Regions from separate parts of the Streptomyces sp. NPDC085481 genome, predicted to be linked through region 2. Evidence: riboswitches for the same ligand, from Rfam matches in the RefSeq annotation. Region 2 holds a riboswitch; each other region holds the start of a gene.
The links. Region 2 has a riboswitch for cobalamin ahead of ACIGEZ_RS16780 (acyl-CoA thioesterase). Riboswitches for the same ligand answer to the same signal wherever they lie in the genome.
Positions count from the first base shown of each region.

Region 1: another riboswitch for cobalamin. It lies ahead of ACIGEZ_RS00325 (cobalamin biosynthesis protein); the one in region 2 lies ahead of ACIGEZ_RS16780 (acyl-CoA thioesterase).
Region 3: another riboswitch for cobalamin. It lies ahead of cobN (cobaltochelatase subunit CobN); the one in region 2 lies ahead of ACIGEZ_RS16780 (acyl-CoA thioesterase).
Region 4: another riboswitch for cobalamin. It lies ahead of ACIGEZ_RS07345 (ABC transporter substrate-binding protein); the one in region 2 lies ahead of ACIGEZ_RS16780 (acyl-CoA thioesterase).

Region 1 is NZ_JBITTJ010000001.1:58,106-60,284, reverse strand. It holds gene ACIGEZ_RS00325 (cobalamin biosynthesis protein) at 1-896, opposite strand, end outside; cobalamin riboswitch at 930-1,065, opposite strand; gene ACIGEZ_RS00320 (hypothetical protein) at 1,207-1,428, opposite strand; gene ACIGEZ_RS00315 (anion permease) at 1,445-2,179, opposite strand, start outside.
Region 2 is NZ_JBITTJ010000007.1:51,472-53,650, reverse strand. It holds gene ACIGEZ_RS16785 (questin oxidase family protein) at 1-641, shown strand, start outside; cobalamin riboswitch at 702-857, shown strand; gene ACIGEZ_RS16780 (acyl-CoA thioesterase) at 1,007-1,384, shown strand; gene ACIGEZ_RS16775 (methylmalonyl-CoA mutase family protein) at 1,488-2,179, shown strand, end outside.
Region 3 is NZ_JBITTJ010000002.1:283,625-285,803, forward strand. It holds gene ACIGEZ_RS07145 (cobalamin biosynthesis protein CobG) at 1-833, opposite strand, end outside; cobalamin riboswitch at 995-1,129, shown strand; gene cobN (cobaltochelatase subunit CobN) at 1,170-2,179, shown strand, end outside.
Region 4 is NZ_JBITTJ010000002.1:328,695-330,873, forward strand. It holds gene ACIGEZ_RS07345 (ABC transporter substrate-binding protein) at 1-762, opposite strand, end outside; cobalamin riboswitch at 992-1,176, opposite strand; gene ACIGEZ_RS07350 (hypothetical protein) at 1,550-1,708, opposite strand; gene ACIGEZ_RS07355 (hypothetical protein) at 2,079-2,179, shown strand, end outside.

The DNA of each region.
Region 1 (2,179 bases), on a different contig from region 2:
CGGGAGAGCCGTACCGCCCGGTCGATGTCCGCGACCTCGACGGCCCGGCCCTCCCCGTTCAGTACGGGACGGTGCTCGACGCGGCCGCCGTACGCCAGGGTGCCGCCGAGCCGTACGCCGAGCGCCCCCGCGAACGAGGCCTCCACCGGGCCCGCGTTGGGGCTCGGGTGCTTCGACGCGTCCGTACGCCAGGACCTCAGCGCACCGCGCGGATTCCCCCCGGCGACGGTGGCGAGTACGGCGGTGAGCCGGGCGCCCGGCCAGCCTGCGAGGTCGTCCAGGCGGGCCGAGGCCCAGCCGAACCGCCGGTACCGCGGGGACTTGTGGCCGACCATCGCGTCCAGGGTGTTCACCGCCCGGAAGCCGACCAGGCCCGGCACGCCCGCGACCGCGCCCCAGAACAGGGCGCCCACGACGGCGTCGGAGGTGTTCTCGGCGACCGACTCGACGACCGCCCGGGCCATCGCGGGCCCGTCCAGGGAGTGCGGGTCGCGCCCGCACAGGTGCGGCAGCCGCTCCCGGGCCACCTCCAGGTCCCCGGCCGCCAGCGCCCCGCCGATGGCGCGGGCCTCGCGCCCCAGCGTCGTACCGCCGACGACGGCCCATACGGAGGCGGCGGTCAGGGCGATCGAGGCGGTGCGGCTGCCCCGTACCGTACGGGCGGCGAGGGCGCCGAGCGCCACGGTCGAGCCGGCGCAGAGGGCGGTGTGCAGGGCGCCGCGGCCGCGGTCGTCGCGCCACAGCCGGCGCTCGACGGCGGCGGCGGCGCGGCCGAACGCGGCGACGGGATGCCCGCGGCGGGGGTCGCCGAGGAGCAGGTCGACGGCGAGGCCGGCGGCCGCTCCGTACGCGAATCCGCCCGGGAACGGGGGGCTGGCACTGCTGCGGCCGGGCATGGCGCTAGGTCCTCACTCAGGGTCCGCGCCCTGGATCGACGTGACCGGCGGCGAGAGTTCCTGACTCCCGGACCGCTCGGGTCCGGTCACAGTGGCGGGACCGCGCCGGATTCGCACCGGACTTCCTCTGCTTGCCGCCGTAATGGCCTCGGCAGTCCACCACGCTGCGCGAAGAGCCGTCAACTCACCTTTGACCTGCGTCGGGTCACTGTGCGAAGCGCCACAGACACGACGGCCGGGCGGCCCGCACGCGAGGTGCGGGCCGCCCGGCCGGAAGGGTGTCGTGCCGGGCACGACGAGGTGTCGCGGGTCAGACGACGATCAGGTAGATGCCGTACGCGACGGCTGCCGCGCACAGCGCGAAGCAGGCGTAGGCGCCGGTGCGGGCCAGGGTGGCGGAGCCACCGTTCGCCGCGGCCTCCTCCTGCTTGGAGAGGCCGACGACGCCGAGGGTGAACAGGCCCACGAGGGCGACGGTCGCCACGAGGCTGACTCCGAAGACGGAGCCGAGAGCTGCCCAGTCGATCTTCATGCTTGGTTCCAGTTCCTTAGACCGCGGCGGCGGGGGCCGGGGGAGCGGCCGGGTCCGCCGGGCTCGGGGCGGGGATGGTGGTCTTCAGGTCCTCGTCCGTGACGGCGGCGACGGAGCCGGCCGGCGGCGGCGGGGTGACGGCCGCGATGGCGGTGGTGACGACGCCCGCGGGCTCGGCCTGCGCGTCCAGGTCGTCGGCGGTGACGTTGTGCTGGTCGACCGGCTTGCGGCGGGACAGCGACCAGATGACGCCGGAGCCGGCGATCAGGAGGATCGCGACGGCGACGATGCCCCAGGTGCCCTGCTTGGTGAGGAACTCGGCGGCGGCGCCGACCAGGCCCGCGGCGGGCAGGGTCAGACCCCAGGCGACGAACATCCGGGTGGCGGTCGACCAGCGGACGACACCGCCCTTGCGGCCGAGGCCCGCGCCCATCACGGCACCCGAGCAGGACTGGGTGGTGGAGAGGGAGAAGCCGAGGTGCGAGGAGGCCAGGATGACCGTGGCGGCGCTGGTCTGGGCGGCGAAGCCCTGCTGCGGCTGGAGGTCGGTGAGGCCCTTGCCCATGGTGCGGATGATGCGCCAGCCGCCGAGGTAGGTGCCGAGCGCGATCGCGAGACCGGCGGCGACGATGACCCACATCGGGGGGTTGGAGCCGGGGGCGAGGACGCCGCCGGTGACCAGGGCGAGGGTGATGATGCCCATCGTCTTCTGGGCGTCGTTGGTGCCGTGGGCGAGCGAGACGAGACCGGC
Region 2 (2,179 bases):
GGCACGCCGTGCGCACCCTGCTCGCCGGCGAGGTGACCGAGCCGCGCCTGGCCGAACTCGCGCACGGGCTCGGCTACTGGGCGGCCCGGCACCGCCCCGTATCCGGTCTCGCTCCCCTGCGCGGCGCCGACAGCGCGGCCGGCGCCCTCGACGCGGTGGTGCCCGTCGCCGAGCGGGACGGGGCCTTCCCCGCACGGCTCGACCGCGTCACCGGCCTGCCGGTGTGGGCGGCCGGTGTCACGGACCCGGACGAGGCCCGTCGCCGCCTCGCCGAACTCGTGCGGGCGGCCACCCACCGCTACGCCACCCACGGCCACGGCGAGGAGACGATGCTGGTCCACGCCGCCACGGCCCCCAACGCCGTCCTGCGCACCCTGCCCGCCCTCCCGAGGCCCCTGTGGGCACCCAGCCTGCACGCCGCCTGGACGGCGTCCGCCGCGGTGACCGCGATGTACGCACCGGACGCCCCCGTCGCCTTCGTGCCGCCGGGGTCCCGCACCGCCGAAGAGGTCTTCGAACTGGCCCTCGCCCACGGCGACGAACACGTCGTCAAACTGACCGACACCGCCCTCGACATCGGCGACGAGCAGGCCCTGGCAGCGGCCCTGAGGGCCGTCGAACTGAGCGAGCCGCTGCGCTAGCGGCCTGTCGTAGGCTGGCGGTGCAGCTGGTTCGCCCCGTCCTCCAGGCGGGATGCGTCGTAAGAGGGAACCCGGTGGGAATCCGGGACTGCCCCGCAGCGGTGAGCGGGAACGACCGCCGTCACACAGCACTGGACCCGGCACGGGTCCGGGAAGCGACGGCCAGTAGGTGTCCGCCGGTGATCCCGGTGGGCGTGCTCGCGAGTCCGAAGACCTGCCGCTGCCCGTGCGCCGGCATCCCGTGCGCGCGGAGCCCTTGCCGCGACTCGCGAAGGAGAGTTGACGTGGCCGATCGCACCGTCACGCGTCCCACCACCCGCACCGCCAAGACCCCGGACGACTCCCGGGTCGTCCTCGCCCACATCATGAGCGAGCACGACACCAACCTCTACGGGACCATCCACGGCGGCGTGATGATGAAGCTCATCGACGACGCCGCCGCGGCCGCCGCGGGGCGGCACGCCGACGGGCCCGCCGTGACCGTCTCCGTCGACCGGATGACCTTTCTCGCTCCCGTACGGGCCGGGGACCTGCTCAGTGTGGAGGCCGGACTCGAGCGGGCCGGGCGGACGTCGATGACCGTCGGCGTACGGGTCACCGCCGAGCGCTGGAACAGCTCCGGTCCCGCCGCCGAGGTCGCCACCGCCTTCCTCACCTTCGTCGCGATCGACGCCGAGGGACGTCCGCGGGCCGTGCCCGTCCTCGAGCGTGGTGAGGGAGTGCCCGTTTCCGATGCCCCCTGACATGAGCACGGATTCCGCTCGGCGTTCAAGGTCGATCAGGGGAGGTCAAGGTCACAGCGGTTTCCCCTGCTGCTCCTTTGACGCGCTGACCTAGCATCCGAGCATGACTGTGCTGCCTGACGACGGCCTTTCGCTGGCCGCCGAATTCCCCGCAGCGACCCATGCCCAGTGGCAGCGCCTCGTGGCGGGCGTACTGAGCAGGTCGGGCAAGGACGTTCCGGAGACCGAGGCCGAGGACGTCCTGTCCACCGCGCTCGAGGACGGCCTGCGGGCCCGTCCGCTGTATGGCGAGGGCGACGCCGGGCCCGAGCCCGGCCTGCCCGGGTTCGCGCCGTTCGTCCGGGCGAGCCGGGCCGAGGGGAACACCGCGGGCGGCTGGGACGTGCGCCAGCGGCACACGACCGCCGACCCGGACGCGGTCCTGACGGACCTGGAGAACGGCGTCACCTCGCTGTGGCTGAGGGTGGGCGCGGGCGGCATCCCGACGGCCGGGCTCGACCGGGTGCTCGGGAACGTGTACCTCGACCTCGCCCCCGTCGTGCTCGACGCCGGTCCCGAGACCGTGGCCGCCGCTAACGAGCTGTTCGACATCCACGGGCGGCGCGGGGTCGGCACCGACGCCGTGCGCGGCAACCTCGGCGCCGATCCGCTCGGCACCGAGGCCCGTACCGGCGCCGCGTACGACGGCGACGGCTTCCCCGCCGCCGTCGGTCTGGCCCGGCGCTGCGCCGAGGGGTACCCGGGGCTGCGGGCGCTGACCGTGGACGCCCTGCCGTACCACGAGGCCGGCGGCTC
Region 3 (2,179 bases), on a different contig from region 2:
GCGGTCAGCCGCCCGAGCGGCGCGAGGACGTGCAGGGCGCGGGGTCCGAGGGGTCCGGGGAGGAGCGGCGGGGGTACGGGCCGCGGGAGTACGGGTACGGGCTCGGCGCCGATCCCGGCGCGCGCCAGGGCGCCGGCCGGGTCCGGTCGGTGCCCCTCGGGCAGCTCGCGCACGCGCCAGGCCCCGTTGCCCGCGGCCCGGGCGGCGTCGAGGAACGCCCCGGCGGCGGCGAGGGCGGCACGGGGCGCGTCGGCGGCGGCGATGCGGAGGACCGGCCCGCCGACGCGCAGCAGCACCGTCGGCCCTTCTGCGAGCAAGGTCACATCCCCGCCGAGCCCCGCGACATCGCCCCGCCCGTCGTCCAGGACGAACAGGAACCGCCCCGAGAGCGCCGCCGTCCAGGGCTCGGCGCACAGCAGGGCGTCCAGCTCCCGGGCCCACAACTGCACGTCCGCGTACCCGAGTCCGTCCAGCCCCGCGGCCGGCGAGGCGACGATGTTGCGGGCCCGCTCGTGGGTGGGGGAGGGCAGCAGCCCGGCCCGGTCGAGCAGGCCGGCCAGCGCACCGCCACAGCCCTCACCGAGCCCGCGCAGCTCCACGTTCCCGCGCGAGGTGACGCTGACGCACCCGTCGCCGAGCGACTCCGCCGCGTCGGCGAGGACCTCGACCTGATGCGCCGTCAACCGCCCGCCGGGCAGCCGCAGTCGGGCCAGCCGGCCGTCGTCGGCGGAGTGCAGGCGCAGCGCACCCGGGCAGGCGTCGCCGCGGTCCCGTATGAGAGGTTCGCCCGGTTCGGGCGAGGTGCGTGGGGTGGCCGGCATGGCGGCGAGCATACCCACGGCCACGTCCGCTCCCACCTGCTCGGACGACGGGTGTGACGGGCGCGACGCGGGGGACGCGAGGTGCCGCGGCGGGCCCGGCGCGGCGGCGCCGCCCCCCGGCGGTGTGACCCGGCCGACTCCCCGCCCCCGCCCCACCGACCGCGCCACGATCTAGGATGCAGATCGGCATGGGGTCCCAGGACCCCGGGGAGGAAGCCCGGTGTGAATCCGGCGCGGTCCCGCCACTGTGAGCCGGTCCCGTGTTCCGGGGCCGGTGAGTCAGGAACTCCCGCCGTCCATACGACCACCCGGGGCGCGGACAACCCCGAGGAAGGGCCTGAGCTCGCCATGCTCCTGCTGCTGTCGCACTCCGACACCGACCTGCTCAGCGCCCGAGCGGCCACCGCCGCCGCGCCCGACTCCCCGGTCCGGTACCGGTTCGCCAACCCCGCCCGGCTCCCGCTCGCCGACCTGCCCGCCCTGCTCGAAGGCGCCGAGCTCGTCGTCGTCCGCCTGCTCGGCGGGCTGCGGTCCTGGCAGGAGGGCCTCGACGCGGTCCTGGCCGCCGGGAAGCCGGTGGTGGTGCTCAGCGGCGAACAGGCGCCCGACGCCCAGCTGATGGAGGCGTCCACCGTCCCCGTCGGCGTCGCCACCGAGGCCCACGCCTACCTGGCGCACGGCGGCCCGGGCAACCTGGAGCAGCTGGCCCGGTTCCTGTCCGACACGGTGCTGCTCACCGGTCACGGCTTCGAGCCCCCGGCGCCCGCGCCCACCTGGGGCCCGCTGGAGCGCGTCTCCAAGGCCGCGGACGGCGCCCCGACCATCGCGGTGCTCTACTACCGCGCCCACCACATGAGCGGCAACACCGCCTTCGTCGGCGCCCTGTGCGACGCCGTCGAGGAGGCCGGCGGCCGGGCCAAGGCGCTGTACGTGGCCTCCCTGCGCGCCCCCGAGCCGGAGCTGCTCGACGAGCTGCGCGGCGCCGACGCGATCGTGACCACCGTCCTCGCCGCCGGCGGCACCAAGCCCGCCGAGGCGCAGGCCGGCGGCGACGAGGAGGCCTGGGACGCGGGCGCGCTCGCCGCGCTCGACGTGCCGATCCTGCAGGCGCTGTGCCTGACGGGCTCGCGCGCCGCGTGGGAGGAGAACGACGAGGGCCTGTCGCCGCTGGACGCGGCGAGCCAGGTCGCCGTCCCCGAGTTCGACGGCCGGCTGATCACGGTCCCGTTCTCGTTCAAGGAGATCGACGAGGACGGCCTCCCGGCATACGTCGCCGACGCCGAGCGCGCCGCCCGCGTCGCCGGCATCGCCGTACGGCACGCCCGCCTGCGCCACATCCCGAACGCCGAGAAGAAGCT
Region 4 (2,179 bases), on a different contig from region 2:
GACCTTCCGGTAGTCGCCCTCGACGGTGTCGAACACCTCGCCGGCGCGCTTCTCCGCTCCCGTGAGCGCGGCCATCGCTTTGACCCACTCGGCGCGGCCGAGCGGACTGGACTCCAGCCACTCGGCGTTGGCGACCACGGCGATACCGGCCTGACGCAGCTTGGGGTACTGCGGGTCGTCGGTGCCCTGGGTCATCAGCACGTCCGGCTTGGCGCCGATCACTGTCTCGGCGTTGAGGGTGCGGTCCTTGGCGTACTCGGTGACCTTGCCCGCCTTCGCCCGTTCGATCACCTGGGCGGAGGAGATGTTCGCGACGCTCGCGACACCCGTCAGGACGTCCAGGGTGCCGGTCTCGGTGAGCAGCGGCAGGTGAGTGGTGGAGGCGGAGTACAGGCTCTTGACGGGAACGGTGACCTGCTGCGCGGACGCCAGCTCACCGGTCAGCTCCGGCTTCGGCGCACCGCACTTGACCAGCACGTACGACTCCGGCTTGCCCTTGGGATAGGGCTCGTTGACGGTGAGGACCTGGTAGCTCTTCTCGTACCGGAGCGTGAAGTTCTTGGCGTGCTTCACCGTCGACTTGACCGGGAAATAGTCCTTGGCCGGGTCGAAGTCCTTGACGCAGCCCTCCCCGGCGGCGTGGGCCTTGGCGTCGGCGGGCGGGCCGGCGTCGCTGCCACACGCGGTGAGCGTGAGGGCGACCGTGAGGAAGGCTGCCGCGGCGGCCTGACGACGGCCGGGCATGACGGATCGTACGGACAAGGTGACTCCTGGTGGCATACGTGGGCAGCGCGCACCGGCAATCCGGGGCGCGCGTGATGCGGCGTACGGGAAGGACCCGCTGGGGGAGGAGGCCGTCAGACCCTGAGGGAGCGGGCTCGTGCGTCAAGCCGGGCAGGTTGGCCCCACAGGGCCTCGGGCAGCGCAGAGCTGCCGCCGTGGGTACGCAGGCACACGGGTGCCACCGCCTCTCCTGGGGAAATCCGCCCCGTACATCGAGGTGCGACGGCGTGAGTCTCCTGACTCGGGATCAAAGCTTCTCCGGCCTTCCCACCCCCGGATGGGGCGGTGGCCATGGCGGAGTCGCTCCCCCTACACAGTGGCGGTACCGTGCCGGAATCTCACCGGCTTCCTCGTTCCGCCGTCGCTGGTCGGACGGAAGCATCGCAGAACCGGCCACGGCCACGCCAGACCCACAACTGTGCGACCAGCCACACGAGGTGTCGCCTTGAGGTGACCCGCGCCAACGGGATGCGGCACAGGAAGGCGGGCGTGATGACGTCCCCACGATGCCCCTGCACGGGCCCGGATCACCGCGCGGGTGCCGGCGCTGCGGGGGCTTCTGGTGCGGAATCCCCCGCCAGACCATGTGCCGGCTCACCTCCCACAGTGCCCAGACGGACCACGCCACCAGGCAGACCCGGAGTCGGAACAGCCCTGCGTGATAGCCGCCCTCCCACTGCGGGATCAGGAACATCAGACTGGTGACGGCCACGATGACGACCCCCAGCAGCACGCACTGCCCCGCGTACCGGGTGGCCCGCTTGCCTCAGTAGTCGAAGACTGCCGCCGCCGCGACCGTCTCCACCAGCGCGCCGGCCAGGAACACCACCCCCATGACCCGCCCGCCGAAGGTCAGTGCTCTGAGGGTGTCCGTCAGCCCCACCCGGAAGAGCACGGCGGCGGACACCAGGAGCCCGAGCGTCATCAGACCGGCTTGGGCGCGCCTCCACCAGCGACGGTCCGGCCACAGGTCAGGGTCGGCGCGCCATCGGACCCGCCCCAGCTGCTGTACCTGCTGGACTCTGCCGACCGGTTACCGCCGCTGCAGGTCGGCCGCGGGTAGGCACCGGCGAGAGGTGCACCCGCACGCGGCGTTCTTCGGGTGCGCCCCGGGAGGTGACGCAGAATCATTCTCGCCGGGGGAGGCGTCGGCCGGGTGGGGGATGGCATGGACCGGCGCGGTGGCGTAGCCGCAGAGCGTGCGCTGCCACCCTTGGCAAATAGTTGCTAAGGTGGAAAGTAATTTCCGATTGGACATGCTCATGGATGTCCAAAGCTGTACAGGGGGAGTAGTGGTGAGTGAACAGGCGGATGCGGTCGCGTCGTTGGAGGGCGTTGCCCGGATCGAGGCGACCACGCTGGGGCGCAGCGGCTGGTACGTCGGCTACCTGTGGGT